DNA from 4 places in the Rummeliibacillus sp. JY-2-4R genome. Region 2 is predicted to be linked to each of the others. Evidence: riboswitches for the same ligand, from Rfam matches in the RefSeq annotation. Region 2 holds a riboswitch; each other region holds the start of a gene.
The links. Region 2 has a riboswitch for lysine ahead of ACWV26_RS00790 (amino acid permease). Riboswitches for the same ligand answer to the same signal wherever they lie in the genome.
Positions count from the first base shown of each region.

Region 1: linked by a shared signal. The riboswitch ahead of dapA (4-hydroxy-tetrahydrodipicolinate synthase) and the one ahead of ACWV26_RS00790 (amino acid permease) in region 2 are both predicted to bind lysine.
Region 3: linked by a shared signal. The riboswitch ahead of ACWV26_RS14120 (aspartate kinase) and the one ahead of ACWV26_RS00790 (amino acid permease) in region 2 are both predicted to bind lysine.
Region 4: linked by a shared signal. The riboswitch ahead of ACWV26_RS19625 (transporter substrate-binding domain-containing protein) and the one ahead of ACWV26_RS00790 (amino acid permease) in region 2 are both predicted to bind lysine.

Region 1 is NZ_CM132623.1:3,510,398-3,514,620, forward strand. It holds gene ACWV26_RS17230 (phosphate ABC transporter substrate-binding protein PstS family protein) at 1-454, opposite strand, end outside; gene ACWV26_RS17235 (YsnF/AvaK domain-containing protein) at 1,101-1,967, shown strand; lysine riboswitch at 2,101-2,280, shown strand; gene dapA (4-hydroxy-tetrahydrodipicolinate synthase) at 2,413-3,303, shown strand; gene ACWV26_RS17245 (cupin domain-containing protein) at 3,491-4,099, shown strand.
Region 2 is NZ_CM132623.1:162,869-167,091, forward strand. It holds gene ACWV26_RS00780 (nitric oxide synthase oxygenase) at 1-354, shown strand, start outside; gene ACWV26_RS00785 (CynX/NimT family MFS transporter) at 437-1,651, opposite strand; lysine riboswitch at 1,863-2,041, shown strand; gene ACWV26_RS00790 (amino acid permease) at 2,146-3,618, shown strand; purine riboswitch at 3,857-3,958, shown strand.
Region 3 is NZ_CM132623.1:2,879,619-2,883,841, reverse strand. It holds gene uvrC (excinuclease ABC subunit UvrC) at 240-2,015, shown strand; lysine riboswitch at 2,073-2,255, shown strand; gene ACWV26_RS14120 (aspartate kinase) at 2,377-3,612, shown strand; gene ACWV26_RS14115 (DUF2507 domain-containing protein) at 3,685-4,104, opposite strand.
Region 4 is NZ_CM132623.1:3,974,042-3,978,264, reverse strand. It holds gene ACWV26_RS19630 (hypothetical protein) at 1-1,364, shown strand, start outside; lysine riboswitch at 1,489-1,674, shown strand; gene ACWV26_RS19625 (transporter substrate-binding domain-containing protein) at 1,808-2,662, shown strand; gene ACWV26_RS19620 (amino acid ABC transporter permease) at 2,737-3,504, shown strand; gene ACWV26_RS19615 (amino acid ABC transporter ATP-binding protein) at 3,504-4,223, shown strand, end outside.

The DNA.
Region 1 (4,223 bases), 690 kb from region 2:
TAATTTTACCAGAGAAGATGTCTTGAATTTGTGCTTCAGTTAAAGAATCAACTTTAACATCTTTATTTACTACCATAGCAAAAGCAATACCTGCTACTTTGTTATCAACAAGTTTACCTGCCTTAGATTTGTCTTCTAATTTATCAGCTGAAGGAACATCAGAGTTACCAATATCAACTGCACCAGAAGCTACTTGGTTTACACCAGTACCACTACCGCCACCTTGTACAGTTACTGTTAGATTAGGGTTTGTACCTTGAATTGCATTTGCAGCTTCTTCTGCTAGAGGTTGTAGAGCAGTTGAACCAGCTGCTGTAACTGAACCAGATAATTCTGTAGTTGCTGGTTTTTCAGCTGTTTTATCTGTACCGCTTGTTTTTGTATTATCACTGCTAGTTTGAGCATTGCCACATCCAGCTAAAGCACCTGCTATTACTAAACCTGCCATTGACATTTTTAAACCTGAAAACTTCACTTTCTTTTCCTCCCTTTATCGAGTCCGTTCTGTTTATCTTGCCTCTTACAAATCCCATATTAAAGGTGAAATGTTATCCCACTGTGTATTTAATATTAATTTAAAGTAAATCTATTTTTGGTATATTTACATTGCGTTTACATTAACCAATACAGAGGGTATATTTCATTACATAATATTCCCAATTATTTATTACCTTTTTATCCAATTCCTCCCGTCTCTAATTTTTTCACCTTGTTAGAAGTATGGATAGATTAGCATTTATCATACGAGTCAAATATTACCTACTTTAAAATAGTAATTAACTTGTCTTGTTTGAATGGTTTGTTTCAAACAATAAGCACATAATAAACTTGTGGGTTTTTAGTTTTTCTCATTTTCATATTTCGATACACAATAGGCAATTAACCGTTCAATTAAAAACGGTTAGTTGCCTATAAAAATTCTAATATAAACGATTCAAAATACGCTCTTGTCCAAAAAATACATGAGAAAAACTAGTCCTTTTTTAGAGCTACACATCAAAAATATCACTACTTTTCAACATTATTTGTTTTGCCGTCATCATTGCGGGTATATGTAAAACGAAGTGATAAAAAACTCTAAAAAACGGAGGTAATTATTTATGAGTAAAAAAGTTTTAGGTGTTTATGATACGAGAGTGGAGGTTATTCGTGCGATTCATGACTATGAACAAAAGGGATATTCGTTAGACCAACTTTCAATTGCGACGAATACAAAGGACTTCCCTTCCCCTGCCGCTATCGAAAATGAAACAGGCGTAACTTCTGAAGATTTTGGCGGTGCAGATGTGGATGAGGATAAAGGATTCTTCGAAAGTCTTCTTTCCGTTTTCCGTGGTGATTTTGATGTAGACGGAAGAACTTATTACGAATATTTACTAGGACTTGGTTTGGGTGATGCAGAAGCACGTAATTATGCAGAAGAAATCGATGACGGGAAAATTTTACTTCTTACCGATAATGTAGCAGCTAGTTTATCCAACCCAACTGATCCATTATACGAAAGGTCACCACTTAATTCTTATGGAACAGATGAAGAACACTCACTGAAACTTCGTGAAGAACAACTGAATGTAGAAAAAGAACCTGTTCAAACCGGCGAGGTCGAAGTTCATAAGGAAGTGGTTGAAGAACAAAAAACAATTAATATTCCTGTTACACATGAAGAAGTGTATGTGGAAAGACGCAAAGTAGATGATGAGGTAGCAGCTACATTAAACACAGCAGATCCTACTACACCAATAGATTCAATAGATGGTGATGAATCTATCCGTATACCAATAGTGGAAGAAAAAGTTGAAGTAACGAAAAAACCAGTGATAAACGAAGAATTAGTTATTGGAAAGAATAAGATAGAAAAGACCGAACAAGTTACCGATCAATTAAAACGTGAAGAAGCAAGAATTGAAACAAACGGTGATGCAATTATTCATGAAGACAGCGCACGTACTGATCAAGACAAATTCTAATAATACTATTAAATGGTGAATATCTTTAGGACATATCTTAGTATTATTTTCTATATTATAAGTGTTGCAATCACATGAAAATACTGGTATGATTTAACCAACTAAATATTCACTTATTTCAATATTCTTTTGAAGTAAGGATAGAGGAGCATATATCATTAGTACACAATGCAAGAATGATGAGATTCGATGACCATTGTGAAAAGGGATATTTGCCGAAGTGGAAAGAAACTCATTCATCTTGAAGCTGGTTCTGTTATTGAATAAATACAGAACTGTCATGTAGGAAACTATATGGAGGGCTATCTTACGCACAGAAATAATTTTGTTTTATTGTTTCTACTGCAACAACGTAGCCACGTTGTTGCTTTTTTGCGTTATCTTACTAATTGCCCTTCTCCCTCTAGTTTATTTTACAAATAATAATAAAGGGTGTGGAGAAGTAATGAATTTTGGACAAATATTAACTGCGATGGTAACTCCATTTGATCAAAATGGCGACATTGATTTTCAAGCCACTAGAGAACTAATTAATTACTTAATAGATAATGGTACTGAAGGTTTAGTAGTAGCCGGTACAACTGGTGAATCACCTACTCTCACTTCAGACGAAAAAGTAGAATTGTTTAAATTTGTTGTAGAAGTTGTAAATAGACGAGTTCCAGTCATTGCTGGTACTGGATCAAATAATACAAGAGCTTCAATCGAGTTAACAAAACAAGCAGAAAATACAGGTGTCGATGGCATCATGCTCGTCGTTCCATATTATAATAAACCTTCCCAAGAAGGATTGTATCAACACTTTAAAACAATTGCTGAAAGCACAAAACTTCCTATTTTACTTTACAATATCCCTGGTCGTAGTGTTATCAATATGTCAGTCGATACAGTCGTTCGTCTTGCGCAAATTCAAAATATCGTTGCCATCAAAGATGCAGCTGGTAATCTAGATGCAATGGCTGAAACCATTAGCCAAACACCTGCAGAATTTAGTGTTTACACTGGCGAAGACAGTTTAACATTACCTGCAATCGCTATTGGTGCTACTGGGGTAATCTCTGTTGCATCTCATATCATTGGAAATGAAATGCAAGAAATGATTACAAAATTCAAAAGCGGTAAAACACAAGAAGCAGCTGCAGATCACCGTAGACTTCTTCCGGTTTTCAATGGTCTATTTGCAGCACCAAACCCAGCACCTGTCAAAGCTGCATTAAATCTTAATGGAGTTGTTGTTGGCGGAACTCGCTTACCGATTATTCCTTTAAATGATGAAGAAACAAGTCAATTAAAAGAAGTTTTGCAAGCAGTGAATGAAAAAGCGGCAACTGTATAATAGATAAATAGCAAAAACCCTGTGCATCCACTTAGCACGGGGTTTTATTTTTACTTTTTTACTAGTAAGCTTTCTGATTATGAGAACAAAAGAGCAAGGCATAAATATCCTCTTTTTATAGATTGCATCACATTATCTGCCTAACTGAATACAATGATTGAGGAAGCCTAAAAAAAGGAATGATTAAATGAATTATCACTACTATGCAAGTTCATGTCCTTATTGTGCTAATCAAGCAATGTATAGCACAGGTAATATGAATAATATGTATGGAATGCCTGTCCAGCCTTACTCTCCTTCTCCTTACAGTCCAAATTTTTCGGGACAATTAACACCATACGATATGGGATATGCACCTGGAATGGATTTTCCACAGCAACAAAATAATCCTCCAATTGTCTTGAAGGATTATGGGCCAAATCCGTTTGTCGTAAACATTGAGCAAGCGACAAAACAAAACAATAATTATCGCACCGCTTTATGGACGGGTGATCATTTACAACTCACCTTAATGAGCATTGGTGTAGGAGATGACATTGGTTTGGAGGTTCACCCTCACCTCGATCAATTCATACGTATTGAAGAGGGGCAAGGAATCGTGAAAATGGGTAATAGCAAAGAAAATTTAAATTTCCAAAGAAACGTTGCGGATAATTATGCGTTCATCATCCCTGCTGGAACATGGCACAATTTAATCAATACAGGTGATAGACCGATCAAATTGTACTCAATCTATGCTCCAGTTCAGCATCCACATGGGACAGTTCAACAAACGAAACCTGTGGAAAATCATTGAAGAGAAGATTCTTTTTGCCACAATTTAAGTCAAATACTTTCCAATGATTTTGTTGAATTGCCTATTAAAAATCATAAATACAAGCTTTTGTGTAAGACTGGACCCTTACTTATATAAGTGAATT
Region 2 (4,223 bases):
GCTCGTAACTTGGCAGATGAATCTCGCTACAATCAATTACCGATTATTGCAGAGAAAATGGGATTAAATACGTCTTCGAACTCAAGTCTATGGAAAGACCGTGCGTTAGTGGAGCTCAATGTTGCAGTACTTCATTCTTTTAAGGAAGACGGTGTAAGTATTGTGGACCATCATACTGCTGCGCAACAATTTAAACGATTTGAAGCAAATGAAGAATCTGCAAATCGTGATGTTACGGGCAATTGGACATGGCTGATTCCACCCTTGTCACCTGCTACAACGTATATCTTCCACAAACCATTTGATAATACGAAAAAGTCTCCATCATATTCTTATCAGAAAAGTCCTTATTGAAATATTTGAGGGTTGCCCTGGCGTAAATAATCTAAAAATTAAATGAAAAGGGAGCAAACGTATTGTTGCTCCTTTTTGTCTTCTATTTCTCAGGTGTTACAAAGCGGTCTTTTGCTGATATCCAGGCAGCTATAAATAACCCTATTACGACAATAGCGTAAAGCATATTTGCCACATGAAAGCTGCTCCATAAATCATGAACGTATCCATAAAGTACGGGACCTATTGCAGCAAGTAGATAGCCAATGGATTGTGCAGTCCCACTAAGTTCTGCAGCTTCTATTGCATTTCGGGAACGGAGTGAAAAGAACATCATTACAAGACCGAATGATGCACCACCTGCAAGGCCAATTAGAACCATCCAAATAATCGTTAGAGACGTCCAGTTCAGCAATATTCCTGTAAAGCCAATTACATAAAATATAGTAAACAATGCTACTAAAGGACGTTGGTCTGTCCTACGCCCAGCGAGTATTGGAATCAGGAATGTCATAGGTAATTGTGAAAATTGCAAAATAGAGAACATCCAGCCCGCTTGACTTGCGCTCATACCTTGGGATTCTAACATTGCTGGAATCCAAGCAGCTGTTGTATAGAAGATAAATGATTGTAAACCCATGGCTACAGTGATAGCCCAAGTTAAAGGATACTTCCATATAGGTTTTCTTCCATTTTGTTTTTTTTCTTTTTCCTTTAATTCCGCTTGCTTCCTAACATGAGGTAACCATACGGCGATGGCGATTATGGTTAAAACAACCCAACACCCAAGAGCGCCTTTCCATCCTAAAGAAGTACTAGCTATTGGATAACTAACGCCTGCTGCAACACTTGCTGTAACGTTCATAGAAAGTGTGAAGATGGACGTTAATAGTCCTACTTGAAAAGGGAATTTTAGCTTGATTAGCGCAGGTAGCAATACATTACCAAAGGCAATTGCAATCCCGATTAATCCAGTTCCAATTAATAGGGAGAAAGTATTTCCAAGTGAGCGACTGAGAATCCCTATCGCTAAAATAATCATGGCACCAAGCAGTGTTTTTTCGAACCCAAAACGACTAGCCAATTTAGGGGCAAATGGGGATACAATCGCAAATGCTAGTAATGGGATTGTCGTGATGAACCCTGCTAATACATTTGAAATATCCAAACCTTCTTTTATGTAGGAAATAATAGGACCAACAGAAGTGAGTGGAGAACGTAGTGTAGAAGCAATGAAAATAATACCAAGAACAAGAAGCCAAGTACTTCGATTCCATGGTATTTTTTTGCTATTTCGAGTTGATTGTTGTGAAGCCAAGCTACATAACCTCCTCGTAAAACAGATTCTTTTAGCAACAGTATCATTAATAGAGAGTAAATTTCAATATTTAGTAAAAAATTAGAAAGCTAAGGTATTATAAAACTTAAATTGTATCTTTAAATCTATCAATTTACATCTTGTTAATAGAGCTTCTCTGTACTATAATGGGGAGCGTAATAAAAATTATATATTGCATGCCTCATCCAATAGATGGGGTAGAGGTCGCGATCTTCATAAGTATAATCGACGAGATGAAAAAGCATTATTGACTCGATTAAAAAGGGAATATCGCCGAAGTATTGTTAAGCTTTTTATTGGCAATGCTGGGGCTGTTATCGAAAGGGACAGAACTGTCACGCAAAAAATGCGTGTTGAGCTATCTTTATCAAGGTTGATGGGGAATTTAGATACCATCCACAAATATTTTGCGGTGGTTTTTTTATTTTCCTTTACCCGCCTCATCAGCAATGAAAATCGGAAAGAGGAGAATTATGAGTACAAAAAATACAGGCGATAGCGTTCAGCAGAGCTTAAATAGAGGATTAAAAAGTCGCCATGTTACGATGATTTCACTCGGTGGAACCATTGGTACAGGATTGCTACTTGCGAGTGGTAACTCAGTTGCTACTGCAGGACCAGGTGGCGCGATAGTAGCTTATGGTTTAATTGGGATAATGGTATTTTTCCTAATGACTAGTCTTGGAGAAATGGCTGCTTATATGCCAGTTTCAGGTTCATTTAGTACGTATGCATCAAAATTTATCGATCCAGCATTAGGCTTTGCATTGGGTTGGAACTATTGGTATAACTGGGCAATTACTATCGCAGCAGAAATTTCAGCTGTATCTATTGTGATGAAATATTGGTTCCCTGATAGTCCTTCCTATATATGGAGCGCATCATTTTTAATTCTTATTTTTGTTTTAAACTACTTATCTGTTAATAGTTTTGGCGAAAGTGAATATTGGTTTGCTTTTATCAAGGTAGCTACGGTTATCATCTTTATTATTGTAAGTTTCTTAATGATCTTTGGTATCCTTGGTGGACATGCACCGGTTGGGTTTACGAACTTCTTTAAGGGAGATGCACCTTTCCATGGTGGATTCTTTGCGACATTTGGTATTTTCTTAGCTGCAGGTTTCTCATTCCAAGGAACTGAATTACTTGGTGTTACTGCAGGCGAAACAAAGAACCCAAGCAAAACAATTCCAAAAGCAGTGAAACAAGTTTTCTGGCGTATTTTGCTATTCTATATTTTAGCGATTTTGGCAATTGGTTTGTTAATTCCATATACAGATCCACGTCTTGCGAATAGTGATGATGTAACTGTAAGTCCATTTACATTAGTATTTGAAAATGCAGGGATTGCCATTGCTGCATCTATTATGAATGCAGTCATTTTAACAGCAATTCTTTCTGCTGGTAATTCAGGTTTATATGCATCATCACGTACGCTTTGGGAATTAGCGATGGAAGGTCATGCACCTAAAATATTTAGAAAGCTAAACAAACGAGGAGTTCCAGTGGCGGCACTTGTTGCCACAGTGCTTGTAGCATGTCTATCATTTTTAGCATCCTTATTTGGTTCAGGTACAGTCTATACATGGTTATTAAATGCTTCAGGTATGTGTGGATTCATCGCATGGCTTGGAATTGCGGCTAGTCATTATCGATTCCGCAAAGCGTTTATAGCACAAGGTCATGATTTATCTGAGTTACCATATCGATCTAGGTTCTTCCCGTTTGGTCCAATTTTTGCATTTGTCTTATGTGCAGTTGTTGTATTAGGTCAAAATTATACAGCATTCACAGGTGGACATATTGATTGGTACGGAATATTAGTATCGTATATTGGCTTACCAATTTTCCTAATCCTTTGGTTCGCCTATAAATTGAAAAACAAAACAAAGATAGTAAAGTTAGAAGAAGCAGATTTGACATCAAATCGTCCAATTAAAGACTAATCAAAAGGCTAATCTCTTGTAGGGTAAAATACCTATATTGGATTAGCCTTTTTATCATGATTATTTTTAATTGAAATGAAAAATACGATAAAAATACATCAGAACGTTCGTAGATTAGCCTAATTTAAGCCGCTAAAACTGTAAATATTCGGTTTTTCGGAGATTTCTGAATTATTTTATATTTTGTGTTTTGTTGAAAAATAATACTTTCATGCTATAATTGTGACATTCTTAATATTACAACAAAATATCATTCACTCATATAATAGCGAGAATATGGCTCGCAAGTTTCTACCAGCTCACCGTAAATGAACTGACTATGAGAAGCAATATAGATTGGAAATAGACTATTCTATTTACCAATCCCATCGACTAAACTCGAAGGACTTGCTCCACTCATAGATGACTGGATGCAAAGTACTTCGAGTTTTTTTATTTAAAAGCGGAACACGCCCGTTAAGCCCCGACAATCGTTGGAGGGCCCGAATCGAAAGCGTACTTTCAGCTTTCGACCGAGGGAACGAAACGACTCGAGGGGCTGGCGTGTGGAGCTGGATAAGGTAAAAGCGGAGGTGGCTCGTTCAGCTGCGACAGTTGCTTGCGGG
Region 3 (4,223 bases), 1.3 Mb from region 2:
AGTCTCTTATAGGATTAGTATCTAGCAAGTGTCTATTACGATTGAATAATGTATCAATATAAAATATTTATTATTTATATTTTGACTAGAAATCTTAGATGGAGATAAGTACTTCAAATTAACACCAAATTTGAATGAAAATGTTTACTCAGACTCCTAAGCAGTAGAAGAGGCTCATACTCTGTGCTCTATAGTTTATATTTCCATAATCTGGACAAGCCCTTTTATGAGGTGATTTGATGAATGAATTAATTAAACAAAAATTAGCAATTTTACCCGATCAACCCGGATGTTATTTAATGAAAGATCGTCAAGGTACGGTAATTTATGTAGGAAAAGCGAAAGTATTAAAAAATAGAGTACGCTCTTATTTTACAGGAACACATAATGGTAAAACTCAACGTCTAGTAAGTGAAATAGAAGATTTTGAATATATTATCACTTCATCAAACAAAGAAGCCTTTTTACTAGAGTTAAATTTGATCAAATTACATGATCCAAAATATAATATCATGCTGAAAGACGATAAGACCTATCCATATATTAAAATTACCAATGAAAAATACCCGAGATTACTTACCGTTAGAAAAGTCAAAAAGGACAAAGGTAAATATTTTGGACCTTATCCAAATGCATACGCAGCCAATGAAACAAAGAAACTTTTAGATCGACTGTATCCATTGCGTAAATGTCAGACATTGCCAAATAGAGTTTGTTTGTATTACCATCTTGGACAATGCCTAGCACCATGTGTGAAAGAAATTGAAAAAGAAACGTATACGAAAATGGTACAAGAAATCACTAGTTTTCTAAATGGTGGACATACTACTGTCAAGGATGAATTACAAAAGAAAATGATAGAGGCATCTGAACAACTTGATTTCGAACGTGCTAAAGAATACAGAGATCAAATTGCACATATTGAAGCAGTAATGGAAAAACAGAAAATCACAACGAATGATTTTACCAATCGAGATGTTTTCGGCTATGCAGTAGACAAAGGGTGGATGTGTGTTCAAGTATTTTTTGTCAGACAAGGAAAATTAATCGAGCGAGATGTATCACTATTTCCATCTTATGGTGAGCCTGATGAAGAGTTTTTGACGTATGTCGGGCAATTCTATGAAAAAACTGAACATATAAAACCAAAAGAAATCCTTATTCCTCAGGAAATTGACGATGAAGTGCTTCAACAAGTATTAGATATTAAAGTAATAAAACCATTAAGAGGACAAAAAAAGGAATTATTAGATTTGGCTTCAAAAAATGCTCAGGTAGCAATATTAGAGAAATTCCAATTGATTGAAAGACAGGAACAACGAACAATTGGTGCATGTGAAGCGCTTGGACAAGCTATGAATATTGCAACACCTATTCGTATTGAAGCATTTGATAATTCCCATATATTTGGAGCAGATACTGTTTCAGCTATGGTTGTTTTTATAGATGGAAAACCAAGTAAAAAAGATTATCGCAAATTTAAAATCCAACATGCGGAAGCCCATGACGATTATGGTGCGATGCGCGAAGTTATCCGAAGACGTTATACTAGAGTGTTAAAAGAAGGCCTACCTTTACCGGATTTACTCGTGACGGATGGAGGAAAAGGACAAATGGAGGTTGCGCGAGAAATTTTAGAAGATGAATTAGGACTCGACATTCCAATCGCAGGTTTGGCTAAAGATGATAAGCATCAAACCTCGCAACTTTTATATGGCAATCCTCCTGAAATCATTCCATTGAAACGCACAAGTGAAGCATTTTATCTATTACAACGAGTACAAGATGAAGTGCACAGATTTGCCATAACATTCCATAGACAATTACATGAGAAAAACGCCATAACTTCTGTTTTAGATGAGATTCCAGGAGTTGGCCCAAAAAGGAAACAGCAATTATTGAAATATTTTGGTTCTATTAAGAAAATTAAAGAAGCAACTTTTGAAGAGCTGCAAGAAGCAGGTGTACCAAAAACTCTATCTCATACAATAATTGACTTTTTTTCGGGAAAATGATTGATAGATAGTCATTCGTATGGTATCTTAATAACACCAATTAAAAATCACTGATTTAGTGATGATAGAGGCGCGGATTTCAAGAGTATCCGACTGGAGGATGAATAGATCCTTAGAAGGTCGGCGAAAGGGGAGGCCGCCGAAGTTGCAAGTTTGCTAATTCCACCTTGCTGCTGGTTCTACATTGAAGAAATGTAGAATTGTCAGAATCGATTCCGGTTCTGGAGGGCTATCTCACATGAATGTTCTATAGAACGTGCATGCAAAGAGCAGCCTAATCACATTTGTGATAAGCTGCTCTTTTTTCTTTAGAAATCATTGTGAAAATCGCCCACATATAACTATGTAGGGGAGCGTTTTGATGAATACTTTAGTGGTTAAATTTGGCGGTACATCCGTCGCGACAACAAAAAAAATCATGAATGTCGCACAGCGCATTTTACATGAAATACAAAATGGCTATCAAATTGTTGTTGTTGTATCTGCAATGGGTAAAACAACAGATCAACTTGTTGAAATGGCCCACGAAATTTCTGAAACACCTTCAAAAAGAGAAATGGATGTCTTACTAACAACAGGTGAACAAGTAACTATATCATTGTTAACGATGGCTTTGCATAAGTTAGGAATTGCGGCTCAATCATTCACTGGTTGGCAAGCAGGAATCGTTACAGAACATGTGCCTAGCAATGCGCGCATTGAGAATATAGCGCCAAATGCTTTAAAAGAAGCTCTAAAAGCTGGGAAAGTTGCAGTAGTAGCTGGATTCCAAGGGATTGATGATGAAGGCAATATTACTACACTGGGACGTGGCGGTTCTGATACAACAGCTGTAGCTTTAGCAAGCGCACTTGATGCAGAGCGATGTGATATTTATACCGATGTTGATGGTGTGTATACGAGTGATCCTAGATATGTAAAAGGTGCGAGAAAGCTACAAGAAATGTCATATGACGAAATGCTAGAACTAGCTAATCTTGGAGCAGGTGTTTTGCACCCAAGATCAGTAGAGGTTGCTAAAAATCATAATATCAAAATGTCAGTACGTTCTAGCTATGAGGAAGTAGAAGGCACCATTTTGAAGGAGGAAGTTTCTGTGGAAAAAGATTTAGTGGTTCGTGGGGTTGCGTTTGAATCAGATATTATTCGATTAACTGTTTATTATGAAAAAGCTTATACTGGCTCATTAGCCAATATATTTACAACATTAGCCAAAAATCATATTAATGTTGATATTATTGTTCAATCTATTATTGAAGGAACAGAGCCTTCTGTTTCTTTCTCAGTGAAAAAAGAAAATTTACAAGATGCTTTAAATGTATTATCTGAGCATCAAAAAACCCTTGGTTATCACCATTTAGACCATGAAGGTGATCTTGCAAAAGTTTCTATTGTAGGTTCAGGTATGGTTTCAAATCCTGGGGTTGCTGCTTCGATGTTTGACCGTTTATATCGCGAAGGAATTCCGGTGAAAATGGTTAGTACTAGCGAAATTAAAGTATCAGTGGTTGTACCACAAGAAGATATGCTAAAAGCAGCAAATGCATTGCATGATGAATTTAACCTCTCAATCCAAGAAAAAATCGCTCAACAATAAGCGATTTGTTAAAATGAATAAAAAAAGGATTTCAAAGAAGTGTTTTACACACTTCTTTGAAATTCTTTTACTTTATCCTTCAATTTTATCTTTTAAATCCCATTTTATATGAAATTTCACAACGGATAGTTTCGGTTTTGTCTCCTCATAACACTCAGTGAGGAATCCGCAGCATATTTGTTGATGTTGAGCTAAAAAGCCTGCTTCTAATTTGAAACAACGTTGATCAAATTTAAGGATTTCAGGATCACCAGATAAAGTACAAAAAGCTTCACTTGCAGACACTTTATCAATCGATAAATCTCCCCATCCAGCTTCTTTAAAAAAGTCTACAGCTTCCTCTAATTCGTATAGCGGAAATTTACGCGCTAATTCTTTACCACACCAATATAGTATATCTTCTTCGTTTTTACCTAAAACTGAAGATAGTACATGATCGCGTATTAATTCGTAGCCAAATTGGGTAAATTCATTTTTTTGTTGAGTAGACATTGAAATCCTTCTTTCATAAATTTTTGTCCAATTTTTGTCTTGAAAAGAAGTAATAGATTTAAAAGAGAAATTTATGTACCTTTTCGAGAATATCAAAGAACTAAAGGGTTGATATAAAT
Region 4 (4,223 bases), 230 kb from region 2:
ATAGAGGTTTGACGTACGGTTATATCGAATTATCTGACGATGAAAAGCTAACGTCATTTATGATTGATATGGATGAAATTATGGAAAATAATGATATTTCTTTAGATGAATATGAAGAATTGACACCTGATGAGTTAATAGGATGTGCAGAAGATTTTGTAAAAGAGTTTTGCCGTGATTCCTTACATTTTAATATGATGACTGAATGGAACGGCATATCTTATTTGATTGTCTTTGAAGCAAAAGATGTTGCACTAAATCTATTTTTACCTAATTCCGGTGCAACTATTGAAATAAACAAGCAAGGCTTTGTACTTTCAGCGACATTATTCCAATCCTACTATCAATTGGCATACCCAGATATTCAAATCTCAGCAGAAGATGCAAAAAATATTATTTGTCAGCATACCTTAGTAGAGCTTGGTATTTATGAAGAGAATGGCGAGATGGAGCTTGTATATTATCCTAAAAAAGAATTTATGGGTGTTCATGTAGATGGTCACATCGTTTCTGGTGATGCAGCTTTCACTGGTGATTTTATGGATGCACATGCGTTTGAAGCTGTAACAGTTACTAAATCTATTGAAAGTTTACTAGGTGTTACAAATGATATGTATCAAGTAGTAAATGAGAGTGGACGCTACTGGTACAGAGCAGAGGACGCCAATAATATAAGCCTTTCTGAACCAATTATTAAAATTGAGCAAACTGATGAAATGCAACTGGACTATGAGTCATTGGTGAAATGGGCAGAATTAGATGCAGAATTACCCGTAGATCTTTTAGAAAACAATGCGAAAATTTTCTTAGAAACTGTAATTGGGGATATACATGAAAAATATTTACTAGAAGAACAGTTAGAAGAGGAAGATGACTTCGATATTTTAAGTGAAGAAGATTTATCTGAAGAAGAGCGCCAATTCTTTGAAGAGCTTGAAATGATGGAAGAGGATGTTGAGGATGACTTTGATGAAGAAGACATCGATTTTGAACCATTCACAACATTTACCTTTATACGTTATCACAAAGGCATTCGTATTGAAGATTATTCAATCCATGTAAACGTCGGTATATATACAGGGCTTATCCGTGATTGCACCATTACATTACCAAACGAATTAGAATTGACTTCTTTAGATATGAATCCAAACATAACATTAGAACAAGCAGATGCTCTATTTAAAGAACAACTACAAATGAAGCTTGCACGGACTTTTAGTTATGATGAGGAAGATGAAGAAGTTACAGTATATGGATTAGATTACATTGTTTCTTTCCAAAATAAAGGGAGAATCCAAAAAATTGATGCAATGACTGGAGAAGTTCAATTTGTGGATGCAGATATATTAAAAGAGGGCGAATAATTATAGCCTATGGGAATCTACAAGTAGAATTGAATGAAAGTCTAAGAAAAATGTAAGACTAGTTGACATGAGAATGCTAGTATTGTAGACTGTTCACAACAATAATATACAACCTCACTTATTTTAGTGAGGTAGAGGCGCGATATTTATTAGTTCTTAGCGGAGTTAGAGAAAACGATGAAACTTAAGAAGAAGGAAATGTTGCCGAAGTTTGTAATTGATCTCAAGGTTACATGCTGGGTCTGCAGTGAATAATTGCAGGACTGTCTCAATAAACTTCCCTGGTTTATTGAGTTGTGCTATCTCATTATGGGATAAAAGTAGAGGATTTAGGACTAGAGAATATTCTGGGACCTGAGTTCAACTCAGAGTCCTTTTTTTATAGCCATTTTTACTCTTAGCACGGATTATAAGGGGTATTCTTTTTAAAGGGAGAGGGAAATATGAAAAAAACATGGGCATTATTATCTAGTGTTTTATTGATGGCCATTCTTGTATTAGCAGGATGCGGCTCATCAGATTCAAAAGATTCTAAATCATCAGGAAGTAGTGAAAGTAAGGATACCTTTACTGTAGGAATGGAAGCAGGATATCCACCCTTTAACTGGACACAAGCGGATGATTCTAATGGTGCAGTTGCTATTGAAGGAAATGCGGAGTATGCAGGTGGATACGATGTTCAAATTGCAAAGGAAATTGCCGATGGATTAGGCAAAAAATTAGTAATCGTTAAAACAGAATGGGATGGTCTAGTACCATCATTAACATCTGGCAAAATTGATGCTATTATCGCTGGCATGTCACCAACTGCAGAGCGTAAGCAAACAATAGATTTCTCTGATATATATTACAAATCAAACTTAGTAATGGTTGTGAAGAAAGGCAGCAAATACGAAACTGCAACTTCAATTGCTGACTTTAATGGAGCAAAAGTTACTGCTCAATTAAATACTTTCCACTACAGTGTGATTGACCAAATTAAAGGGGTTAAAAAAGAAACAGCAATGGATAACTTTCCAGCTATGCGTGTAGCACTTGAAGCAGGCAAAATAGATGCATATGTATCTGAAAAGCCTGAAGCAGTGTCAGCTACAGCGGCTAATGATAAATTTGCAATGGTCGAATTTGCAGACGGTAATGGATTTAAAACATCAGAAGAAGACACTGCAATTGCTGTAGGTGTACAAAAAGATAGCAAATTAACAGCGAAAATCAATGAAATTCTAAAAGGTATTTCAGAAGAAGAACGTATCAAAATTATGGATGATGCGATCAAAAATCAACCAGCTGCTAAATAGCTTTCAGATTTAAAAACACTACCGATTGTGAATGAAGCAGTCGGTAGTGTTTGTCTTTAAGGAGGAAAATAAAGATGACATTAGAATGGTTTATAAATATCATTACGAATAACTGGCCGATGTTCTTACGAGGCGCTTGGATGACACTGGTTATTTCTACAATCGGGACTATTTTAGGCGCATTAATCGGCTTGATTATTGGCGTCATCAATACGATTCCAAAAGGGACAGGAGGCACTAAAAAGTGGTTGATTAAATTCATCAACACAATCTTATCAATTTATGTTGAATTTTTCCGTGGTACGCCTATGATTGTTCAAGCGATGGTTATTTATTACGGTTCAGACCTATTGTTTGGACTTGATATGGATCGAACATTTGCGGCAGTCTTTATCGTTTCATTAAACACAGGCGCATATATGGCTGAAATCGTTCGTGGCGGAATTATTGGTGTTGACAAAGGTCAATTTGAAGCAGCTCGTGCAATTGGGATGAATCATTGGAAAACAATGATTCACGTAGTATTGCCACAAGTTATGCGAAATATCTTACCAGCAACAGGAAACCAATATGTTATGAACATCAAAGATACATCGGTATTAAATGTAATTGGTGTAACTGAATTGTTCTTTCAAACAAAATCGATTGCAGGAAACAACTTCCGTTACTTTGAATCATTCATTATTGCAAGTTTAATCTACTTAGTAATGACAATTATTGCAACTCAAATCTTACGTTTCTTCGAGCGTAGGCTAGCAGGTGAAGCTAACTATCAAATGATTGACGAAGCAGGAATTGCTCGTCCTACATCACGTAAATCGCAAGCAAAGGAGAACGTATGATGGAAAAAATTATTGATATCAAACATTTGAGTAAATCCTTTGGTTCACATGAAGTACTGAAAGATATTAATTTTGCAGTACATAAAGGTGAGGTAGTAAGTGTCATAGGATCATCTGGATCTGGTAAATCAACCCTACTACGCTGTATTAATTTACTTGAGACGCCTTCAGGCGGTGAAATTATTTATAAAGGTTCTAATATTCTTGATCAAAAACATGATATTAATGATTACCGTACACATCTTGGCATGGTTTTTCAGCAGTTCAATTTATTTAATAACTGGGATGTTTTAAATAATTGTATTGTTGGTCAAACAAAGGTATTAAGACGTTCAAAAGAAGAAGCGACTGAAATAGCGATGAAGTATTTAAATACTGTTGGTATGGAACGGTATTTAAATGCGAGACCAAACCAATTATCAGGTGGTCAAAAACAACGTGTAGCAATTGCTAGGGCATTATCTATGCAGCCTGATGCGCTTTTATTTGATGAGCCTACTTCAGCACTTGACCCAGAAATGGTTGGTGAAGTGTTAAAGGTAATGAAAGAATTAGCACAAACGGGATTGACGATGATTATCGTGACACATGAAATGGAATTTGCCCGCGAAGTATCTGACCGTATTGTTTTCATGGATAAAGGTGTAATTGTAGAAGACGGAACCCCAGATGATGTATTTAATCATCCTAAGCATGAGCGTACAAAAGCCTTCTTGCAA